Regions from separate parts of the Cytobacillus sp. FSL R5-0377 genome, predicted to be linked through region 3. Evidence: riboswitches for the same ligand, from Rfam matches in the RefSeq annotation. Region 3 holds a riboswitch; each other region holds the start of a gene.
The links. Region 3 has a riboswitch for S-adenosylmethionine ahead of NSQ49_RS15925 (O-acetylhomoserine aminocarboxypropyltransferase/cysteine synthase family protein). Riboswitches for the same ligand answer to the same signal wherever they lie in the genome.
Positions count from the first base shown of each region.

Region 1 (8,019 bases), 2.6 Mb from region 3:
AAACGATGTGCATCTCCCCGCTCCTTGTCAGTCGTCAATTGAACAAGACCACACTCCTCAGACTTCGCTATGGCAATCGCTTCTTTAAACAAGGCTTCCCCCACACCTTTACCACGGCAGCGTTTATCGATGCGCACCCCTTCAATTTGTGCCCGTTTCATCCCTTGCCGGGCTATCCCAGGAATAATTGTTAACTGAAGGCAGCCAATCACTTCCTGACCGTCTATCGCCAAAATAATCTGATTGCCTGACTGTGCTTCCATTGCCCTAAATGCGTCATAATAACAATCCGGCAAAGGCTCATTATACTCCTCACGTTTTGCTCCTAATTCATCATCAGCAAGCAATCGTACTACAGCTTCCAAATCTTCTTCAATTGCTTTCCGAAAACGCATTGAAAATCACTCCTTAGATAAAGAAATTAATATACATCACTGATTACTTTCTATAAATATTTCATTTCCCCTGTAATTTCTTTTCACCAAACTTCTGTATTTCCACCTAAAGATCAATAAAATTGATAACAGGCTGTTTCATCAAGATCACTGCCCGTCAGCACATTAAAAGCCTTATCACTGGCTAACAATACCAGGTAATAAGGCTTTACTTCCTTTAATCCTTTTTATTATAAAAATGTTCCATAGAGATAGGTTATATGCATTTAAAGATAGGCCGCTGCAGCTTTTCCCAGCCTGCGAATCCCCTCAGTTATTTCCTTCTCATCCGCATAACTGAAGGAAAGGCGCAGAAATTCCGTTCCGGCTGCCTGATCAATGAAAAAGTACTTGCCAGGAATAAAAGACACCCCTTCTGCCAGAGCATCTGTCAGCAGGTCCGATGTATCGGCACCGGGAATTTTCATCCATACGAAGTATCCCCCTTCGGGCACATACCAGGAAGCTGTTTCAGGGAAATGCTGTTTGAGTGCGGAGATCATAACATTGCATTTTGACCGGTATGTGTCTCTCAAGGTTACTAATTTATTATTAAAATCAGTATCTGCTAAATAAACAGCCATCGCCGCTTGAGCAAACGGATGGTTCAAATCTTTTTTAAACCAGTCACAGGCTTGGATAATTTCACTGACACCCGTTATCCATCCGATACGCATGCCCGGTGCCACTACCTTGGATAACGAACCGATATGCAGAACTTGATTGCTTGGATCCATTGCTTTTAGTGTGGGGAGATTTTTATTAAATGATAATTCTCCATATGCATCATCTTCAACTATAAGGAAATTAAATTTATTGGCAAGCTCCAATATATGCCGCCGGCGTTCTTCATTCATCGTCGTGCCTGTTGGATTTTGATAGGTGGGAATTGTATAAAGAAACTTCGGGATAGCAAGCCCTTTTTGTTTTCTTTCTTCTAAAATCTCCTCCAATATATCTGTTTGAAGTCCGTGTTTATCAACCGGAACACTAATAATATGTTTAGTGTAATTTTGTAAAATTTCTAAAGCCTCCATATATGTTGGAGATTCAATTGCCACAACTGATTCCTCATCAATAAGAACGCGGGAAATCAAATCAATTGCCTGACAGGCCCCCGAAGTAATCAAAAGTTCTTCTTCCGAAACAGATATGCCCCGACTTATCAATCTCTGTAAAATCTGTTCCTTCAGCTTTAAAATCTTGGGGCTTCCAATATAATGGAGCGGCAAATCATGTTCTTCCTCTAATAAACTGTTAACAGCTGCTTTCATCTCTTCATGAGGGATCAGAGCAGGAGCCGGATAGCCGCAATGAAGGCGTATACACTCATCCGGAATCTCAGGAATCCACTCCCCGGGAGGAGTATTCTGAAGTGCTGATTTGATGTTGTCAGGAAAAAAAGAAGCGGCTTTCACTTCTACCCACACCTTTCTAGTCGCTTTTACTATCGATTATATACCTCTTGGCTGAGATGCTCCATCTATTCAAACTGCTTTTAATAAAGCAAGTGTTCTTCAAAATGCCGTTTTACTTTGCCCCACTCTTCCCTTATGACACTATAAAGAACCGTATGACGGATTATTCCTTCTTTTCTTATCATATGATTTCGAAGAATGCCTTCCTTAACAGCACCGATTCTTTCGATCGCTTTTTGTGAACGGAGGTTTTCATGCCCGGTTTTAATTTGTACACGATTAAGGGCAAGTTCTTCAAAACAATATGTTAATAATAAATATTTACAGTTAGTATTAATATTTGAGCTCCAATAAGCAGGATTCACCCATGTGGACCCGATTTCAAGCCGTTTATGCTGGGATGATATATCTAGAAACCAGGTAGCACCGATAATTTCTCCTAATTTTTTATCAACAATTGCAAACGCAAAATCAGTTCCTCTCTCCCGTTTTTGGATTGCATCTTCAACATACTGAATAACCCGGCTTTTGTCAGTTAAATCAACCGACATATGCTCCCATATTCTTTTATCCTGGGCAGCTTTATAAAGTCCCTCTACATGCTCGAGATTCATTGGAATTAACTGCACTAAACTGTTTTCTAATTTTTTCATATTATCACTCTCCCTGCATCTATTAAAATCGATTTCTGGTATGATAAAAATAACCAAATATGAATTTTAATATAATACCAGGGACTGATTTAATGGAGCTCCAAATTCTTCTCTCGAATCATAAAGCAAAATATAAGCAAATTTATGAACAAATCCGAAGGGCGACTTTAGAAAGAAAGCTGGCTGCTCATGCCAAGCTTCCTTCAAAACGGCAACTGGCCGAGCAGTTAAATGTCAGCATCGTGACTGTTCAAACGGCTTATGAACAGCTCCAGAGTGAAGGGTACTGTTATACAGTGGAACGAAGTGGATATTTTGTTTCGGAAATTAAGGATGAATGGCACTATAATGAGCATGGATCAGTAGAATTGGAAAAAGAAATACAGGGTGAGTCTTCAATTAATTTTAAAAACGGGCAAGTTGATGCTGCTGCCTTCCCCTATAAACACTGGAACAGACTTTATCGAAAAGAACTTAATAAATCCAATGCCAGCAATGCCCCGTGGCAGGGGGACTATTCTTTGCGAGTGCAGATTGCACAATACCTGCAGCAAGCCAGAGGATTGACCTGCAAACCGGAACAGGTATATCTATTCAGCGGATTTCAACAGCAGTTATTGAATGTCTGTTTGTTTTTCAAGAGAAAAACCGCAGGAATAGAAGATCCGGGTTTTACTAGGGCAAGATCCGTTTTTGAGCAATTGCAGCAGGAATATTATCCCATTCCTGTGGACGATGAAGGATGCTGTGTACCTGATAATCCGGTAAAACTATTATATACAACACCAGCCCACCAGTACCCTACTGGTACAATTATGTCTATTGCCAGAAGGACTGAGCTGTTAAATTGGGCACTGAAACAGGATGCTTACATTCTTGAGGATGACTATGATTCTGAGTTCCGCTATAAAGGGACACCGATTCCGTCATTGGCCCATCTGGATTCCGGCGGGCGCGTTCTTTACTTTGGCACCTTTTCAAAAACTTTGCTCCCGGCACTTCGGATCAGCTATCTGATTATGCCGGCACCACTGCAGCAGAGATATGAAGAATTTAATGCTTATCAAAAGTCTAATGTTTCAAGAATCGACCAGCGGGCTGCTGCAAAATTTATGGAAGAAGGACTTTATACATCTCATATAGCAAAAATGAGAACGTTATATCGGGCCAAGCGGAACTGTTTAATCGAAAGCCTTTCAAGGCATTTGGGAGATCATTTTGACATAATTGGCGATACAGCAGGTTTGCACATTATCGTAATATTACCTGATGGATTGAATGAATCTAAAGCAATCGAACTGGCAAAGTCGGCGGGAGTTGAAATTGATGCGGTTTCGCCTATGTACCAGCATCACAAGCCTGCCAACCATGTGATGCTTGGTTATGGGGCACCTTCAATGGACGAAATTGAGAAGGGAGTCCAATTAATGGCTAATGCGTGGAAAAGTTATTTGACTAATTAATATCTATCATCTAAAAGGGCGCTTATCTTACGGGATATCGCTCTTTTGCCGGATCTGTAATCGTGCAGAGCTTTTCCTTAACCGCTGCCATAAAATCAAACATATTCATCCCCTCGATTTGCTGGAAATTAAAAAAATCATCGTTATAGTACATATGAATATGCTTGCCCGTTATTCCCCTCTTTTCTTTAATGGAAGTTATATCGATATATGCAAATTCTTCAACTAATTCCTTTGTTGATTCAGATGCAGATAATCCATAAAATAGCAGCCTTTTATTTGTTGCCGCCAGCAATCCGGGCAGCGGGGCTAAACAGTAATGCGATACTAATGAACAGGTTAAGCATTCAATAATGTTTTCTTCTTCATGCAGCACAGTTCCAAACGAATTTATAATGCTACTCATGGGATCCCCTCCTCATATCTCTTCTGTCAAACTGCAGTCTTCACTGCGAGTATCAGTCCGGTAGACCAATCCAATTCGGTAATGTCGAGATCTGGCCTGTCCTGCAGAGTTTTGAGAAGTTTAGTAGCTTTGATTCTAAATTCTTCAGGCAATTTCTGCTGCGGAAACACATCATGAATTACATAAAAACCGCCAACATTCAAATGGTCCAGGGTTTTGTCCAGGAGCTCGAATTTTCCGGGCCACGTATCTGCAAAAATAAAATCGAATCGCTCAGATAGATTTCGAATAAAAGCTGCTCCGTCTTCACAGCAAAATGTGATTCTGGCGTCCTTTCCGAGGTATTTTTTCGCAATGGATTGCACGTTCAAATCTATATCAACGGTCGTAAGCTTACTGCTTTCATCCATCCCATCCATTATCCATGAAGCAGAAGCTCCCGTACCTGTCCCCAGCTCCAAAAAGCTTCCACCCGGTTTGGAGGCAGCCAGCCCCTTTAGTAAAAATCCTGTTTTTCTATCACATGATTGCCCGAAGCCCATCACAGCAGATTCCTGTAATATACTCGAATATGCTTCCGGTACCTGTATAACGCTGTTTTCCATTTGTCATTCCTCCGCTTTCTTCGTACTATATTAAACACTTAGCACGGGAGCATAAAAGAGCACCAAAAAAGGCCCCTTTATAAGAGGCCTTAACTTATCAAATCGACCTCTTATCTCCCAGAGCGTCAACTCTGTTGGAATTAGCACCTTCCTGACATAATCAGGGGTTGCTGAGGCTTCGCAGGGCCAGTCCCTCCACCTCTCTGGATAAGAATTTGTATGTATATTAATTTATTTTCAATCAAGTATTGCATATTTTTAGCAAGATGGCAAGACTTTGGTGGTTTATTGCCATGTAAGAAACGCATGATTCTGCCTTCCTGTATATTTATTTCAATTCTAAGGAAATTTAAGGATATACATATTGCCTGAGGAGGAAATTGTGGTGTTTCGATTTAAAAGGAGTCCTTCAAAAAAAAGAGTAAAAAAACAGATTAAGCCCGAGTTGACATCACAGGACATCCTCTTATCAAAAAAGCTGGAAGACAATATACAATTTTTCTCCTCACTTTATGGAGAGAGTTCAGATGTGATTTTCCGTTATTTTGCCTTAAATAAAATTGACGCAGCCATAATTTATATAGATGGATTAAGTGATACCCAAAAGCTTGACGAGCTGGTCCTTGGAACCTTACTGCATCAAAACATGAATATCGAAAACGACTTCCTTCATACTGTGAAAAACCGATTGCCGATTTCAAGTATTAAAAGAATGGCAACAACCGCTGACTGTATCGACTCAATAAGCATCGGGAACCCAATAGTGCTTTTTGATGGGTATGATGAAGCTCTTTCACTGGGATTAGCCAAATTTGAAAAGCGTTCGATAGAAGAACCGCAGGCTGAGACCTCCATTCGGGGTTCGAGGGAAGGCTTTACTGAATCACTCGGTGTCAATACATCTTTACTGCGCCGGATCATTAAAGACCCGGGACTGAAAATGAAGACTCTGCATGTAGGCAAATATACGAAGACGAAGGTAGTTATCTCATATATTGAAGAAATAGCGGATAAAACTCTGATACAGGAAATAGAAAGCCGTCTTAATCGCATTACTGTTGACGGAGTACTGGAAAGCGGCTATATCGAACAATTCATTGAAGATAGCCCGTATTCTCCTTTTCCCCAGTTATTGTACACGGAACGTCCGGATGTGGTATGTGCAAATTTACTTGAAGGAAGAGCAGTATTAATGATTGAAGGGACACCTTTTGCTTTAATTGCTCCCGTGAGTTTCTTCAGTTTGTTTCAATCACAGGAGGACTATTATGAAAGGTTTTGGATTGGTACCTTCATCCGGTCTCTTCGGTTTCTTTTCTTAGCTGTATCCCTATTCCTTCCTGCCATATATGTTGCCATAACAACATTTCACCAGGAAATGATTCCCATGGACCTGATGCTTAGCATTGCGTCCTCCAGAGAAAGTGTCCCCTTCCCTGCCATTGTGGAAGTCCTTCTAATGGAAGTTGCTTTTGAAGGACTGAGAGAGGCAGGGATACGCCTTCCAAAACAAGTAGGTTCAGCTGTTAGTATTGTGGGTGCCCTTGTAATTGGTCAGGCAGCTGTTCAAGCGGGGATTGTTTCTGCACCTATGATTATAGTAGTGAGTATTACGGGTATTGCCTCTTTCATGATCCCCCGTTATTCAATGGGACTTGCCATTCGATTACTGAGGTTTCCCATCATACTCCTTGGCGGCGCTTTAGGATTAATAGGTGTAATGCTTGCACTAATCCTGCTCGTCATCCATTTATCAGAGCTAAGATCATTCGGTTTACCATACCTGACTCCTGTATCAACACTGCAAAAAAATGCGGTAAAGGACACACTCTTTCGTTCGCCTTTATGGAAAATGAATCAGCGAGCTCATTCCACAGGAAAATACAACAAAACTAAACAAGGGTCCAGCTTAAAACCAGGTCCTGAAAATAGCGGCAGTTAAATAAGTTAAAATGGCGGTGAGATGGACATGCTGGAAAAGGGAAAAATATCGGCCCTGCAAATGGAATTTTTAATTGTCCCGGCTATCATTGCCACAGGTGTTCTTTCGATTCCATCCATATCGGGAAGGTTAGCCGGGCATGACATGTGGATGACGCCTATAGCAGGTTCTATAATCGGTTTTATCACGGTATTCATTGCATGGAAGCTTCATCAATTATTTCCAAGGATGACCCCTATCGAATACAGTGAGCAAATACTTGGAAAAGCACTTGGTAAACTCTTTAATTTCTTTCTTGTTTCCTTTTATTTGCATACTACAGGCATTGTCATCAGACAGTATTCAGATTTCATTACCGGCAACGTGATGCTGCAGACGCCTTCCGTCATTTTTTCCATTACTATCGTTTTTGTCAGTGCTTTGGCAGTTCGTGGCGGGATTGAAGTAATGGCCAGATCTGCAGTAATTTGCACAACTTTATTCATGGTTACTTCTTTATCACTGCTCTTATTGCTTAAGGAAATTGATCTTAGCTATATGAGGCCAGTTTTAGAGAATGGATTGCTCCCTGTTATGAAGGGAAGTTTGGTGCATAGCTCATGGTTCAGTGAGTTGTTTCTTCTTGCCTTTATCTTTCCTTTTATCAATGATTCAAAAAAGGGACTAAGGTCGGGGATGAAATCAGCTTTGTATATTGTGCTGCTTCTCTTATATGTTAATTTTTTTGTTCTTACTCTCTTAGGGGTTTCATCTGTTAACCAATTTTATCCTGTCTATTCAATCGTCCGTGCCATCAGTGTATTTGGATTTTTCGAGAACTTTGAAGTCATCATTACAGCTTCGTGGGTACTAGGAAACTTTGTGAAGGTCTCTGTTTTTTTATATGCTATCAGCTTGGGTCTTGCGCAGTTATTAAAGCTTTCAGATTATCGGCCAATTGTATTTCCATTGGCTCTGCTTCTGATTTTCTTAAGCTATTGGGATATTCCTAATATCATGTCAGTGGTCGAATTTTCTACAAGAACTCAGCCTTTTTATTTTGTCATCGTTCAAACTGTACTCCCGCTATTGCTGCTGCTTATTGCCATGGCACGAAGG
Region 1 covers NZ_JBBORA010000001.1:534,609-542,627, forward strand. Annotated here, with positions in the region: gene NSQ49_RS02675 (GNAT family N-acetyltransferase) at 1-395, opposite strand, end outside; gene NSQ49_RS02680 (aminotransferase-like domain-containing protein) at 662-1,852, opposite strand; gene NSQ49_RS02685 (GNAT family N-acetyltransferase) at 1,933-2,505, opposite strand; gene pdxR (MocR-like pyridoxine biosynthesis transcription factor PdxR) at 2,598-3,968, shown strand; gene NSQ49_RS02695 (PH domain-containing protein) at 3,991-4,374, opposite strand; gene NSQ49_RS02700 (O-methyltransferase) at 4,401-4,979, opposite strand; SAM riboswitch class I at 5,087-5,193, opposite strand; gene NSQ49_RS02705 (spore germination protein) at 5,365-6,921, shown strand; gene NSQ49_RS02710 (GerAB/ArcD/ProY family transporter) at 6,949-8,019, shown strand, end outside.
Region 1: another riboswitch for S-adenosylmethionine. It lies ahead of NSQ49_RS02700 (O-methyltransferase); the one in region 3 lies ahead of NSQ49_RS15925 (O-acetylhomoserine aminocarboxypropyltransferase/cysteine synthase family protein).

Region 2 (8,019 bases), 160 kb from region 3:
AACACCTTTTAATCCCATCTCCTGAAGGAGCTTCAGTGCATAAGCTTTTTTGTCAGGAGAGAGGCTATTCCCGATTTTCAGCCCCAGCAGTATATTTTCTTCGATATTTTTCCATGGAAAAAGATAATCTTGCTGCAGCATATAGCCAATTTCATTTTCAGCTGTCTCAACCCGCTTACCTTCAAGTGTGACAGTGCCTTCTGTAGGTTCAAACAGGCCTGCAATGATGGATAGCAATGTTGTCTTACCGCATCCGCTTGGGCCGAGGAAGGAAACAAATTCTCCTTCCTCCACTTTAAGCGAAACATCGGAGAGGGCCGTGACAGCAGAGGTTTTCGTAAAATAAGTGTGGTGCACAGCATCAACTTTCAGGAAATCCATGTCGGCGCCTCCTCTTTTATCTAGTTACTTCATTACCCCTTCAGCAATATCTGTGTTGACAAGCGTGCCGTGTTCTATGCGCTTAGGAAGTTCTCCTGCTTCATCCATGATGTTCTGCAGGTTTTCCCATTCTTCGGTTTCTAAAATAGGATCTGTTGCAAATGACCCCTGACTCTTATAGCGGTCTACTACCATTTCAATGATTTCAAGTTCAGTGTTGTCAAAATATCCTTGAATGGCTTCTGCCGTTTCTTTCGCGCTATTCTCTTCAACCCATTGCTGTGCCTTATAGATCGCTCTTGTAAATTTCTCAACTGTTTCCTTGTTTTCATCAATATAGCTTTGCTTCGTCATAAATGTGGTATAAGGTATATGTCCGGATTCGGTTCCAAAGGAAGCAACAATATATCCTTTACCTTCTTTTTCGAATACACTTGCAGTAGGTTCAAATAGCTGGACAAATTCACCGGTCCCCGAAGCGAAAGCCGGAGCAATATTGGCATAATCAACATTTTGGATTAATTCCAAGTCCTGATGCGGGTTAATGCCATGCTTTTTCAATACAAATTCGCCGGCCATCTGAGGCATGCCGCCTTTACGCTGCCCGAGAAATGTTTTGCCCTTCAGCATATCCCATGAAAAGTGGTCGATTTTATTGCGGGAAACCAGGAATGTTCCATCCGTTTGGGTTAGTTGGGCAAAGTTAATGACAGGATCAATAGAGCCCTGAGCCGAAACGTAAATGGAGGTTTCTGAACCTACAAGCGCGATATCAGCGCTGTCCGACAGCAGAGCGGTCATTGTTTTATCTCCGCCGGCTGTTGTTGTAAGCTTTACATTTAGCCCTTCTTCTTTAAAGAAACCTTTCTCAAGGGCAACATACTGTGGTGCATAGAAGATAGAACGTGTCACTTCAGCAATGCGGACAGTTTGCATTTCATCCTTTCCGCAGGCTGCTAATGGAACAATAAGCATCACTGCAAGCATAAGCAGCATGCTTGTTTTTATCCATTTTTTCATAAGCCATAAGACCTCCCTTATGCTAAAGAGTCAGATTAAAAATCCTAGGATATCGTATGAAAATCAAAAAAATGTGTGAATGCCCATGGAAACATTTTTAGATGAAGGTCTAAATGCTCAGAATAAAAGGAAGCTTTAAAAGGGAGGATGAGAACATGAACTTTAAAAATGGCCAAATCATCAATAAACAGAGATTCCCTTCGCCAAATCCGGCAATCGAATTATCTGTTGTCACATATCATGCAAATGGTCTACATATAAAAGGCCTGCTGGCAGAGCCAAAGGGGGAGGAGCTGCATGATGGGTTCCTTTACCTGAGAGGAGGCATAAAAAATGTCGGGAAAGTAAGGCCTTCCCGGATTGTCCAGTTTGCCTGTGAAGGTTTTATTGTATTCGCGCCTTTTTACAGAGGTAATCAGGGTGGAGATGGAAACGAAGACTTCGCAGGGGAGGACAGACAGGACGCATTTGCCGCGTTTAACCTTCTACAGGAGCATGCCCGGGTAAAAAGAGTCCATATTTTTGGTTTTTCCCGTGGCGGCGTAATGGCCCTCCTTACTGGAATAGAGTTTCCTAAAGCCGCCTCCGTTGTAACATGGGGAGGGGTCAGTGATATGTTTCTCACCTACGTGGAGCGCAAGGATCTCCGGAGAATGATGAAACGTGTAATTGGCGGAACTCCGACAAAGTTTCCGGAACGATATAAATACCGCACCCCGCTTTTTCAGCTGGAGCAGCTGCAGTCACCTGTCTTAATCATTCATGGAGAACAGGATCATAATGTTTCAGTGGAACATTCCTATCGCCTTGAAAAAAGGCTTAAGGCTCTAAATAAAGATGTGGATAGCTGGTATTTCTCTGAATATACCCACTACTTTCCGCCCGCCGTGAACCAGAAGACGGTAGAGGATTTGGGTGCATGGATGAAAAGCCATGTATAGCAAATGATTTTCACTTAAAGGCTTTCAGAGCCGAAACAGGTGGGGTAAAATAGAGGAAAGTAATAAGAATGAAGGAGAGATACCAATGGGTATGCCTTTAGAGCTAAACACAATGATTGTTACAAAGGGAAGGGAAAAAAGACTTGATGAGAATTATTTTTCACTTGTCAAAGAAGGATACAGATTATATCCGCTCGATATCCCGGTCGAGGTAAAAAGGACAATTGATGGCGACCTGAACGGAATGGGAGTCATCCGTAAAGTGGAATGGGAAAACAGCCAGACACTCATTACTTACCAGCTTGTTTCCTTAAATTCAACCAATTAGAAGAGCGCCTGGACATGGTCCGGCGTTTTTTTGTTCAAAGTTTTCTGTAACTGTAAGCGAATTCCTCCAGGTGCGGTGAAGGAATGCGAAGGGAACTAATCAGAGGGGATAGTGCCTCTTGGGAGCAGAGAAGAGTCTGTGAAAAGAACTAATCGGTGTGATAGCGCCATTGGGCGGGGAAAAGTCTCTCCCAAGGGAACTAAACAGAGGGAGCAGTGCCACCGAGAGCGGAAAAGGGGCTGCGAAGAGCACTAAACAGAGGGATTAGTACCACGGCAGCAGAGGAAAGAAGAAAAAATCGAATCGCTACCCAGTAAGAGGGTGTAAGTCCACCTCCGTTCATTCTTAATACAAAAAAGAATTGCCGCATAAACGGCAATTCTTCTCTATTATGCGATTGGTCCGCCCTTTTCTTCAATTTCAGATGAAACGCTTGTAAACTTCTTGAAGTTTTCACGGAATTTTGAAGCAAGTTCTTTTGCTTTCGTTTCATAAGCAGCCTGATCTGCCCATGTTTTGTTTGGCTGAAGTACTTCATCAGGCACTCCTGTAACATGCTGAGGAATTTCCAGCCCGAAAATTTCGTCCTTGATCGTTTCTACGTTGTTGAGTTCACCTTCGAGTGCCGCTTCGACCATTGCACGAGTGTAGGCAAGTTTCATGCGTTCACCGACTCCATACTCTCCGCCAGTCCAGCCTGTGTTTACAAGGAAGACTTTTGCGTTATGCTCATCGATTTTCTCGCCAAGCATTTCAGCATAACGATTTGCAGGAAGCGGAAGGAACGGTGATCCAAAACATGTAGAGAATGTTGCCTGCGGTGATGTAATGCCGCGCTCAGTTCCTGCAAGCTTGGATGTATAGCCGCTTAAGAAATGGTACATTGCCTGCTCTTTTGATAGTTTAGAGATTGGAGGCAATACGCCAAATGCGTCAGCTGTTAAAAATACGATTGTATTAGGGTGTCCGGCAATGCTTGGGTCAACGATATTATCGATGGCCTGAAGCTGGTACGCCGCACGTGTATTTTCAGTTAAAGTGCTGTCATCGTAATCTGCAACCCGGGTTTCGCTGTTTACCACTACATTTTCTAATACAGCACCAAAACGGATCGCATCAAAAATCTGCGGTTCTTTTTCACGGGATAAGTTGATGCATTTCGCGTAGCATCCGCCCTCAATATTGAAGACTCCATTCGCAGACCAGCCATGCTCGTCATCACCGATTAGCTTGCGGTTCGGATCTGCAGATAAAGTTGTTTTTCCAGTTCCGGATAAGCCGAAGAATAAAGCAACATCGCCTTCCCGTCCAACGTTTGCGGAACAGTGCATAGGAAGAATTCCGTTTTCTGGAAGCATGTAGTTCATAACAGAGAAGATGGACTTCTTCATTTCACCGGCATATTCTGTTCCGCCAATTAAAACGGTGCGGCGTTCAAATGAAATGATAATGAATGTTTCGGACTTTGTTCCGTCAACAGCAGGGTCTGCTTTGAAATTAGGAGCAGAAATGACAGTGAACTCTGCCTGATGATCCAATAGCTCGTCTTCTGCAGGGCGAATGAATAACTGGTGGGCAAATAGGTTATGCCATGCATATTCATTGATTACCTGGATAGGCATGCGGTGTTTTTTATCAGCACCTGCGAATCCTTTGAATACGAATACTTCTTCTTTTTCTTTTAAGTAATTGATTACTTTATTATAAAGATTAGAGAATGCTTCTTCAGAAATGGGCTGGTTTACACTGCCCCAGTCCATTTTGTCTTTATTTGATGCTTCTTCAACAATGTATTTATCTTTAGGAGAACGCCCTGTATACTTTCCTGTCGTAGCGCGAACAGCTCCAGTAGAAGTAAGGGACCCTTCATTGCGGTTTAGAACCTTTTCCACAAGCTGAGGAACGGATAATTGCACTTGAATGTTGCTGCCATTTAGTAATTCGCTCAATTCATTTGATATGCTTACAGAGTTCATCTGATGAATACCTTCCTTTTTCCCGATTTTTTTATGAAAGTGATTACATCTCGAAATTAGTATAACACATTGAAATGATTAGTCTATACTATTACGAAACTTTTTTGTCTGTGTTATAAAATTGTCACATTTGGACATGCAATCCACTTTAATCACCTTATAACTGATATATGCTATTATAGAAGAAAGTGTTAATTTTATCATGGGACTGATCTAAAATGAAGACAATTGCCCTATATGATGGAACATGTTCTTTATGCAAGGAAACAAAGAGGATTTTTAATAAACTCGATTGGCTGAATAAAGTCGAATGGATCTCCCTGCAGGAATATGAAAAAATGCAGGGCACTTTATCGTTTTCCAGACATGATTTGCGGAGGGAGCTTCATATTATTACTCCCGCAGGCAGCGTGAAAAAGGGTTACACTGCAGTAAGGAGACTTCTGTTCCTCTTTCCTGCAACCTTTTTAATCAGCACCCTGTTGTATATACCACTCACAGCACTTCTGGGCAATCCGACATACAAATGGATTGCGAAAAACAGGCACAAATTTCTAAAGAAAAAGTGTGATGATGGAAGCTGTTCTCTATAAGGATGAAGCAGAATTTTTAAAGTCGGAATTTTACTGTGAAAAATAATGAAAATCTGTTGACATGGTTCGATAAAATACGGTATGATTCAACCTTGAACGGATACTCTCTTATCCCGAGCTGGTGGAGGGACAGGCCCTATGAAACCCAGCAACCTGCTAAAGGCAATAATCAGCAAAGGTGCTAACCTGACGCAAGGACGTAATTCCTTGAACGATAAGAGTGAAAGGCGCGAATCGATTTGCTTTCAACCTTTTCACTAATGAGAAGGTTTTTTATTTTGCAATGAAATGAACGGCTTTTGGAATGTACTATTTATGTGAGTTTTTGGCATGAATCTGATAAATGGTTACCTGGCATTCTTGCCGGCGCTGTCTATTTTTCTAATAAAAACTCCATGTTTATTTCATACTACTAAGGGAATGAGTTCCGTATCAAACAGAGATCCATGAAATGACAGGGAAAAGTTATTTTTTCCGCTTCCCCATTTCTTATTCTCGCTCAATTTTCTATTTATAAGGAGGAAGCCAGATGTCAACAAAACGTCGTTTGTTCACTTCTGAATCAGTTACTGAAGGTCATCCGGATAAAATCTGTGACCAGATTTCTGATGCAATCTTAGATGCGATTTTAGCTAAAGATGCGAATGCCCGTGTTGCTGCAGAGACTTCTGTAACAACTGGACTTGTATTAGTTGCAGGTGAAATCACAACATCTACATACGTAGATATTCCAAAAATCGTTCGTGAAACGGTAAAAGAAATCGGTTATACCCGTGCCAAATATGGTTTCGATTCCGAAACATGTGCTGTTTTAACTTCCATTGATGAGCAGTCTGCTGATATCGCAATGGGGGTTGACCAGGCACTTGAAGCACGCGAAGGGCAAATGAGCGATCAGGAAATCGAAGCAATCGGTGCAGGAGACCAGGGATTAATGTTCGGTTTTGCCTGCAACGAAACGAAAGAGCTTATGCCTCTTCCGATTTCTTTAGCACATAAACTTTCCCGCCGCCTGACTGAAGTCCGTAAAGAAGAAATCCTTCCTTACCTTCGTCCCGACGGAAAAACTCAGGTAACTGTTGAGTATGATGAAAACGACAAGCCTGTGCGCATTGACACAATCGTTATTTCTACTCAGCATCACCCAGAAATCAGCCTTGAGCAAATTCAGCGAAATCTGAAGGAACATGTTATTAACCCGGTTGTTCCGAAAGAACTAATTGATGAGAATACTAAGTACTTCATCAACCCGACAGGACGCTTTGTTATCGGCGGACCTCAAGGTGATGCTGGCCTGACAGGACGCAAAATCATCGTAGATACTTACGGCGGATATGCACGCCATGGCGGCGGAGCGTTCTCCGGCAAGGATCCTACAAAGGTTGACCGCTCTGCTGCATATGCTGCACGTTATGTAGCGAAGAACCTTGTTGCAGCCGGTTTAGCAGAAAAAGTTGAAGTCCAGCTTGCTTATGCGATCGGTGTGGCACAGCCTGTTTCGATTTCTGTTGATACATTTGGAACTGGCAAAGTGGATGAAGATGTATTAGTTGATCTAGTAAGAAAGCATTTTGATCTTCGTCCTGCAGGAATTATTAACATGCTTGGCCTTCGCCGCCCAATTTACAAGCAGACAGCTGCTTACGGACATTTCGGACGTACAGATGTTGACCTTCCTTGGGAGCGTACTGACAAAGCAGAAATTCTTCGTTCTGAAGCGTAATATAAAAAGCGGGAGTTGCATTTATGATGTAACTCCCGCTTTCTTTTTTGCGTCTAATACTAATAGGGTGTTAATCACTTTTCGGTCTTTATGCTCTATAGTCGTTTATAATTTTATGGTATCGTATAAACTTCGGATAATGGCTTAATTTTCCGTATAGAAACATTTTATATTCTGCGTGCTAATTATTAGCGATTAGTGGTAGTATTATAGGGTATGTTTTCTAAGACAAAGAGCCGCCTGAGGCTGTATCTTAATATTGAGAAAAGAATGGAGTAGGTGACGTACATAATGTGTGGTTTTATTGGTTGTGTACATGAAAAAGCACAAAATTACCGTGACGCAGATAAAGAACAATTCCAAAATATGAATGATATCATTACTCATCGGGGTCCGGATGATTCAGGATACTATTTTGATGATCATATTCAATTCGGCTTCCGCCGGTTGAGCATTATTGATATTGAAAGCGGACACCAGCCGCTGACTTACGAGAATGAGCGATATTGGATCATCTTCAATGGTGAAATCTATAATTATGTGGAACTTCGTGAAGAACTTCTCAAAGCAGGATTAAGCTTTGAAACCAGCTCAGATACAGAAGTCATAATTGCGCTTTACAGCCATATGAAAGAAAAGGCTGTTGAAAAATTGCGCGGTATGTTTGCGTTTGTCATTTGGGATAAACAGGAGCAGTCCCTATATGGAGCCAGGGATCCATTTGGGATTAAGCCTTTCTTTTATTACGATAAGGGAGACCGCACGTTCTTTGGATCAGAGAAGAAGAGCATCTTATTGGCGCTTAAGAATGATGTATTGAACTATGACTCCCTGCAGCATTATCTGACCTATCAGTTTGTGCCTGAGCCGCACACGATGTCAGAGGGGATCCATAAGCTTGAGCCAGGCCATTATTTTACTAAAAAAATTGGTGCGCCGATGGATATTAAACGCTATTGGAAGGCTGCTTTCCATCCAGTGCAAAAATCAGAAGCTGATTTTACAAAAGAAATTAGAGATGTTTTATTCGACTCTGTAAAAATGCATATGCGTGCCG
Region 2 covers NZ_JBBORA010000001.1:3,286,887-3,294,905, forward strand. Annotated here, with positions in the region: gene NSQ49_RS16825 (ABC transporter ATP-binding protein) at 1-381, opposite strand, end outside; gene NSQ49_RS16830 (ABC transporter substrate-binding protein) at 406-1,401, opposite strand; gene NSQ49_RS16835 (alpha/beta hydrolase family protein) at 1,557-2,342, shown strand; gene NSQ49_RS16840 (DUF2584 domain-containing protein) at 2,428-2,670, shown strand; gene pckA (phosphoenolpyruvate carboxykinase (ATP)) at 3,060-4,646, opposite strand; gene NSQ49_RS16850 (thiol-disulfide oxidoreductase DCC family protein) at 4,865-5,239, shown strand; SAM riboswitch class I at 5,345-5,460, shown strand; gene metK (methionine adenosyltransferase) at 5,769-6,962, shown strand; gene asnB (asparagine synthase (glutamine-hydrolyzing)) at 7,254-8,019, shown strand, end outside.
Region 2: another riboswitch for S-adenosylmethionine. It lies ahead of metK (methionine adenosyltransferase); the one in region 3 lies ahead of NSQ49_RS15925 (O-acetylhomoserine aminocarboxypropyltransferase/cysteine synthase family protein).

Region 3 (8,019 bases):
GAAAGTGTTAATGGGCAAATCATATCCATGACTGCTCTCGCGACAGCCCTGGTTCTTGTGCCGGCAGGGATTGCGAGCGACCGAATTGGCAGAAAAAAAGCGATGCTGTTTGGGGCAGTTGCCACAGGTGCAGTTATGCTTTTCAGAAGTATAGCTGAAATGCAGGAACTGCTGATTTTATTTGCTTTTTTAACAGGACTGACAACAGCTTTTATACAGGTATCGGGCATACCATGGCTGGCTGAGAATTCAAAAGCTGACCAAAGGGTCCATTTATTCAGTATACATTTTGCTATCATGACTGGTGCAAATGTGATCGGCAATTTAAGCGGAGGCGTCTTAACAGATGCTTTTTCCCTGTTTACGGATCAGCTCACCAGTATCCGCATAACTCTTCTAATTGCAAGTGTGTTCTTCATGGCCGGCTTTTTTCCAATTTTGCATTTCTCAGAGGTTTTGAAAGATCAAAAAGATGCAAAGGGCTTAAAAGGTCTGTCATTCAAAAACCTTTCTGCTAATAATGAAGGTGTCAAAATTATAGTTATGTTTGCTTTGGCTCAGCTCCTCATTGGAATTGGCGCAGGACTTGTTATCCCTTATCTAAATTTATACTTTGCAGACCGCTTTGACGCCTCGAATTCAGCAATTGGCATTATTATCTCATTAGGTCAGGCTGCCACGGCCTTTGCCATGATAATCGGTCCGGTTGTTGTAAGAAAGCTGGGAGAGGTTAAAGCCGTTGTGATCCTGCAGCTCATGTCACTGCCCTTCCTGCTTTTAACAGGATATACTGAAAATCTTTGGCTGGCTGCCATCTGCTTTTTGTTCAGGCAGGCGCTCATGAATGCGGGAAATCCTATACAAATGTCACTCATGATGTCAAAGGTAAATGATTCGATGAAAGGGCTGGCAAACTCAGTTAATCAGATGGTTTTCAATCTGGGTTGGGCTGTGATGGGCCCTGTTTCAACAGGAATCGTCATGAGATATGGGGACTATTGGGGATATGCTCTGGTATTCACTATTACAGCCACTTTATATTTGATTGGGTCTATCTATTTTTTCATTGTATTCAGAGGCTATAATAAGACAAAAGCTGCAGAACCCTCTGTAAAAATAATTTAATCTGACATATTTCTCAGGAAATGAAAGAGCAATGCCAATCAAACAGGCAGTGCTTTTCTGATTTTGTCGAATGAAAAATAAAGGATTAAAGCTCTTTATTACTGAATAGTAAAAACAATAAACCCATTAAAAGAGGTGAGGCTGTGAGAGATTTACCTGATTTATTTATCAGGGAATTAAAGGCGAAAGGGCATCTTGAATTTTTCCTGAGAAAATCAAATTTTTCTTTGCTTATTAAAGCTGGAAATATAAGCATTCCTTTAAAAGTTTCGAATGGGGAAATAAAGAAGGCAAGCCATACCAGCCATTTTGATGTGGAAATCTCGGGATTGGAAGAAGATGTGCTGTCACTGATTACCGGGGAAGTAAAGCTACGGGAAGCAATTTCCCGAAATAAAATAATCATGGAAGCCACTTTCAGAAAAAAACTGCTCATCGAGTCCTTTTTCTGTTTAGGGAAAATTTCACTTACCAATACTTGACCATTTTTTAAATAGTATGATAATATCATTATATTGTTAATTAACGGAATATTCTTATCAAGAGAGGCGGAGGGACTGGCCCAGTGAAGCCCGGCAACCGGTAAAGTACACGGTGCTAAATCCAGCAGAGCGGAATGCTCTGGAAGATAAGAAGAGACGATACAGCCCTCTTCTTATGAAGAGGGCCTTTTCAGCTCTTCGATATGAACAAACATTATTATAGAGGAGAGATTATGATGACAGACAAAAAGCAAAACTACCGTTTTGAAACCATTGGAGTGCATGGCGGACTCAAGCCTGACCCTGTAACCGGTGCGAGGGCAGTTCCGATTTATCAGAACAATGCTTATCAATTCAAGGATACAGATCACGCTGCAGACCTCTTTGCTCTGAAAGAGCAGGGATATATTTATAGCAGGATACATAACCCCACTGTCAGTGTATTTGAGGAAAGGGTAGCCCTTCTTGAAGGAGGAGTGGGTGCGCTGGCTCTTGCAAGCGGCCAATCTGCCATAACACTGGCTATTTTAAATATTGCTGAAGCAGGTGATGAAATTGTTGCTGCCTCAAATTTATATGGAGGTACATATAATTTGTTTGCAGTCACACTTCCTAAGTACGGAATAAAGGTGAGACTCGTCGATCCAAAGGATCCGGAAAATTTCCGCAGTGCAATAACAGATAAAACAAAGGCTGTCTTCGCCGAGACGATTGGAAACCCGAGCCTGAAGATCCTTGATATTGAAAAAGTTGCCGCAATTGCACACGAAAATGGTGTGCCGCTAATTGTCGATAACACTTTTGCTACTCCTTATCTTTGCAGGCCAATTGAGCATGGGGCTGACATTGTAATACACTCTGCGACAAAATGGCTGCTCGGCAATGGAACTACAATGGGCGGTATAATTGTTGACGGCGGAAATTTCGACTGGAATTCCCCTAAGTTTCCGGGATTTACAAAACCGGATCCGAGCTATCATGATATTGTTTATAGTGAAGCAATTGGTGAAGCGGCTTATATTATCAAAGCCCGAGTACAGCTGTTGAGAGATTTAGGGCCTGCAATGAGTGCACAAAGTGCATTCCAATTCACACTGGGCCTTGAAACTCTTCATGTAAGAATGAAGGAGCATGTTGCCAATGCCAAAAAGGTAGTGGAATATCTGGAGGCGCATCCAGCTGTTAATTGGGTGCTTTATCCAGGCCATGAAAGCCACCCGGACAAAAAATTGGCAGATAAATACTTGCCAAAAGGAGCCGGAGCAGTGGCTGTATTTGGAATCGCTGGCGGAAGAGAGGCTGGAGCCAAGCTGATCAATAGCCTGAAGCTTTGGGCACATGTGGCCAATGTCGGGGACGCAAAGAGCCTGATTATCCACCCTGCAAGCACCACTCATCAGCAGCTGGATGAGGAAGGTTTAAAGGCTGCCGGTGTACCGGAAGATCTAATTCGGATTTCGATCGGAATTGAGAATGCGGAGGATTTGATTGAAGATCTGGAACAGGCCATTGAAACAGCTGCGGGTCTTACATCGTTGGCCGCAAAAGCGTAAAGGATAATTTACCATTCGCTTTTTTCCGAAAGTTTGAAATTTCATCGTTGACACCTTTTTATCGCCTATGATACGATAGCAAACGTAATTAAAAAACTGCTTAAATAATTTAAAGTATTAATTGAATATAGAACGTAACGCTCTTATCAAGAGAGGTGGAGGGAAGTGCCCTATGAAGCCCGGCAACCGTCAATTTAGTTGAAATGGTGCCAATTCACTCAAAGCATAGCTTTGATAGATGAGAGGAAGGACTAAATTTATTTATGCCTTTCTGCTCATGTGCAGGAAGGCATTTTTGCATTTGCGCATGAAAGTCTATTGTGAGTAAAAAATAGGTAAATAGAAGCAGCCAATTAATTATTATCTGTATCTTTCGATAAAAGAGGTGACTATCACATTGATTTCTATAAAAGATGTTCAGAAGATATTCTCTTCAAAAAACGGCCAGGTAAAAGCTGTGGATGATGTAAACCTGGAGGTAAAAGAAGGAGAGATATTCGGTGTTATCGGATATAGCGGTGCTGGTAAAAGTACATTAATCCGTATGCTGAATGGGCTGGAGCTTCCTACCCATGGCAGCGTAACAGTAGCCGGCAATGAGGTTTCAAAGATAAAGGGAAGCAACCTAAGAAAAGCACGTCAGGAAATAAGCATGATCTTCCAGCATTTCAACCTGTTATGGTCGAGAACAGTAAGAGAAAATATTGCATTTCCGCTAGAAATCGCTGGTGTTTCCCGGCAGGAAAGGCTCAAAAGAGTAGACGAGCTCATTAAACTAGTTGGTCTGGAAGGAAGGGAAGAAGCCTACCCATCTCAGCTTAGCGGCGGTCAAAAGCAAAGGGTCGGAATTGCCAGAGCCCTTGCTAACAACCCAAAAGTGCTGCTTTGTGATGAGGCCACATCTGCACTTGATCCTCAAACAACAGATTCCATCTTGGAGCTGCTTGTTGACATCAATGAACGCCTGGGCTTAACCATTGTTCTGATTACACATGAAATGCACGTGATCCGTAAAATCTGCCATCGGGTTGCTGTTATGGAAGGCGGCCGAATTGTTGAAATCGGACCTGTATTAGATGTCTTTAAGAATCCAAAAGCAGAAATAACAAAGCGGTTTGTTCAGCAGGTGACAGAGCCTGAAGAAACGAAGGAAACGATTGATCATCTTGTAGATTTGTATCCACAAGGAAAAGTAGTTCAATTAGGATTTGTCGGCGAATCAGCTGAACAGCCATTGATTACTAACCTGATCCGTCATTTCCAGGTAACTGTAAATATTCTTCAAGGGAAGATTTCCCAGACGCAGAATGGTTCTTATGGTACCTTATTCATCCATGTTGATGGAGAAGCAGAGGAAGTTGCAAAAGCAATTGAATATATCCATTCCCAGCAGGTAGGCGTGGAGGTGATTTCCAATGCTTAATGAATGGTTTCCAAATGTAAAATGGGATTCCATGTGGGAGGCTACTGTGGAAACCCTCTATATGACTGCTATTTCTGTTATCGCAACCTTTATTTTGGGAGCGGTGCTGGGGCTGCTGCTCTTTTTGACAGCTAGGGGGAATATTTGGGAAAATGCGCCAATTAATAAAGTTATCTCTGCGTTCGTCAATATATTCCGTTCAATTCCATTTATCATCCTGATTGTTTTATTAATTCCATTTACGAAGTTTCTATTGGGAACAATGATTGGGGAGGATGCAGCATTGCCTGCATTAATTATTGGTGCTGCTCCGTTCTATGCCCGAATGGTGGAAATCGGCTTGAGGGAGATAGATAAAGGGGTAATTGAAGCAGCCAAGTCAATGGGCGCAAAAACAAGCACGATCATCTGGAAGGTGCTGCTTCCGGAATCAATGCCGGCCCTTGTTTCGGGAATTACTGTAACAGCTATCGCACTGGTTGGCTACACAGCTATGGCTGGTGTTATCGGCGCTGGTGGACTTGGGAATCTGGCATACCTTGAAGGTTTTCAGCGGAGCCGAAGTGATGTGACGCTTATGGCGACCGTAATTATTTTAATCATCGTATTTATCATCCAATTTATTGGAGATATTATTACAACAAAATTAGACAAACGATAAGGAGAGATTTACATGAAAAAGTGGTTATCACTTGCTCTTGCACTGGCAGTTGCCCTTGTACTTGCAGCTTGCGGCACTTCAGAAAAAGACGGCAGTGCCGGAGAAGGCGGAGATAAAGATAGCAAAAAGATTACGGTGGGAGCATCCAATGTGCCTCACGCGGAAATTCTTGAAGAAGCAAAGCCATTACTTGAAGAAAAAGGCTTTGAACTTGATGTTGTAACATTCCAGGATTATGTATTGCCAAATCAGGCTCTTGAGTCTAAAGAGCTTGACGCAAACTACTTCCAGCATATTCCTTATCTTGAGTCGCAGAAAGCTGAGCATGGCTATGATTTTACAAATGCAGGCGGAATTCATATTGAGCCAATCGGTGTATACTCCCAGAAATATAAGAATCTTGAGGAGCTTCCTGAGGGTGCTACAATCATCATGAGCAACTCAGTTGCAGACCATGGCCGCATTCTTTCCATGCTGGAAGCTGAGGGACTTATCACTTTAAATGAAGATGTTGAAAAAACGGAAGCAACACTGGAAGATATAAAAGACAATCCGAAAAAATTAGAGTTTGATACTGAATATGAAGCATCACTTCTTCCTCAGATCTACAATAATGGAGAAGGGGATGCAGTTCTGATTAACTCCAACTATGCAATTGATGCAGGATTAAATCCTCTTAAAGATTCAATTGCTATTGAGGACAAAGATTCACCATATGTAAATGTAATTGCAGTCCGTACAGGTGATGAAGAGAAAGAAGGAATTAAAGCTCTTGTAGAGGTGCTTCGTTCAAAGGAGATCCAGGATTTCATTCTTGAAAAATATGAAGGTGCCGTTGTACCGGTATCTGAGTAAGAAAAAAACAGGCGTTCGCAGCGCCTGTTTTTTTTGCAGATCAGCAGCCCCGCTCCCTGTATAGATAGAAAAGCAAACAAACATACTAACCATGATACTATTTGAAATGGAGTGGAGATCGATGGAGCATTATCATGAACCTTCTAACTCAATAGAAGCAGCCCTTCATGATTATAAAGTCGGATTAGGTGTATTCACTGATAAAATGCCGGATTTGGCACAGCATTATAATGCTTTTACTGAAGCCTGCTTTAAGGAAGGAGTTTTGTCTCAAAAAGAGAAGCAGCTGATCGCGCTAGGAATCAGTTTATATTCTCAGGATGAATACTGCATTATTTACCATACAAAAGGCTGCATTGACCAAGGAGCGTCTGAAGAAGAAATTCTGGAGGCAGTAGGAGTAACAGCGGCTTTTGGAGGCGGAGCAGCCATGAGCCAGGCGGTTACACTCGTCCAGGAGGCCATGACAGAATTGAATCAGCAAAATCATTGAAAATCAGCTCCTGCTTAATAGCAGGGGCTTTTTTTCGGAAGTTCGCTTCTATTGGGATATATTTACAGATTGTGGTGGAAAGTGTGATTCTGCAGCGGAAATCAACGGACGACATTGAGAAGCATAAAAAACAATTTATTCGAAAAGAGCCTTTTTAGATGTATATTTTCAGAAAATTTACAAAACAACCATTATTTCCGAGCATTCAGCCAGTATTCTAAGGATATGGAATATGAAAGCGTTTCACCGGTTCTCACTCCTGAAATTGCTAAAAAAATCAGGTTTTTTCCGCTTTGTGCGGGGTATATGGTGAGTGTTAAGATTTTAGATGTAAAACTAAATGCTGAAAAGCATAAAAACCGAAAGGATTGGTTCATTATCAGTCAGTTACAGCTGAACTACACGAGTGAAATGGAAAAAGCTATGCAAGCTGCCCATGGAGTTGGATATGAAGTGTACAGCCGGAAACATGATATTCGAATGGAAGTTGAAAAAAGACGTGAGGAAGATTACCTTCAAAGCCAAAGGTTAGTTGCAGATCTTGAAAGAAAGATTCATTCCTAGGTTTAGGTATATATAATAATGAAGTAAATAGTAACCAGTGCCAATGATGCACTGGTTTTCTTTTTGCAATACATGAAATTACAGCACCGGGAAAAAATAGATAGGACATGCCTGGATCCCGGTGATTTCACTCTTTGAAGACATTGGTTTTGTATGATAAAATCTATATTTACAGGCTTTCTAAACATTTTCGTTTGAAAAGTTTGTTAATGGTCTCAAAGAGTTGCTATGATATTTGATTTGTTATAAGATTGTAATGAGAATAAAATGAGAATAGAGATTTGCGGATAAAACCGGTTTACAAATCTTCTTTTATTGACGGAGGTATATATTATGGCAGGATCAGTACTTACAATTAAAGACCTTCATGTTGCTATTGAGGGAAAAGAAATATTAAAAGGTGTAAACCTTGAGATTAAAGGTGGAGAAATCCACGCAATCATGGGGCCGAACGGTACAGGTAAATCTACTTTATCTTCTGCTATCATGGGGCATCCGAAATACGAAGTAACACAAGGAAGCATCACATTGGATGGTAAAGATGTTCTTGAAATGGAAGTTGACGAGCGCGCACGTGCCGGACTTTTTCTTGCAATGCAATATCCAAGTGAAATCAGCGGCGTAACAAATGCCGATTTTTTACGTTCTGCAATTAACAGCCGCCTTGATGAAGGCAACGAAATTTCTCTTATGAAATTCATCCGCAAAATGGACAGCAAGATGGAGTTCCTGGAAATGGACCTTGACATGGCTCAGCGTTATTTAAATGAAGGTTTCTCAGGCGGAGAAAAGAAACGTAATGAAATCCTGCAATTAATGATGCTTGAACCTAAAATCGCTATCCTGGATGAAATCGACTCCGG
Region 3 covers NZ_JBBORA010000001.1:3,129,389-3,137,407, forward strand. Annotated here, with positions in the region: gene NSQ49_RS15915 (MFS transporter) at 1-1,125, shown strand, start outside; gene NSQ49_RS15920 (hypothetical protein) at 1,269-1,607, shown strand; SAM riboswitch class I at 1,659-1,760, shown strand; gene NSQ49_RS15925 (O-acetylhomoserine aminocarboxypropyltransferase/cysteine synthase family protein) at 1,844-3,160, shown strand; SAM riboswitch class I at 3,301-3,405, shown strand; gene NSQ49_RS15930 (methionine ABC transporter ATP-binding protein) at 3,558-4,583, shown strand; gene NSQ49_RS15935 (methionine ABC transporter permease) at 4,576-5,244, shown strand; gene NSQ49_RS15940 (MetQ/NlpA family ABC transporter substrate-binding protein) at 5,257-6,099, shown strand; gene NSQ49_RS15945 (carboxymuconolactone decarboxylase family protein) at 6,221-6,592, shown strand; gene NSQ49_RS15950 (hypothetical protein) at 6,818-7,156, shown strand; gene sufC (Fe-S cluster assembly ATPase SufC) at 7,490-8,019, shown strand, end outside.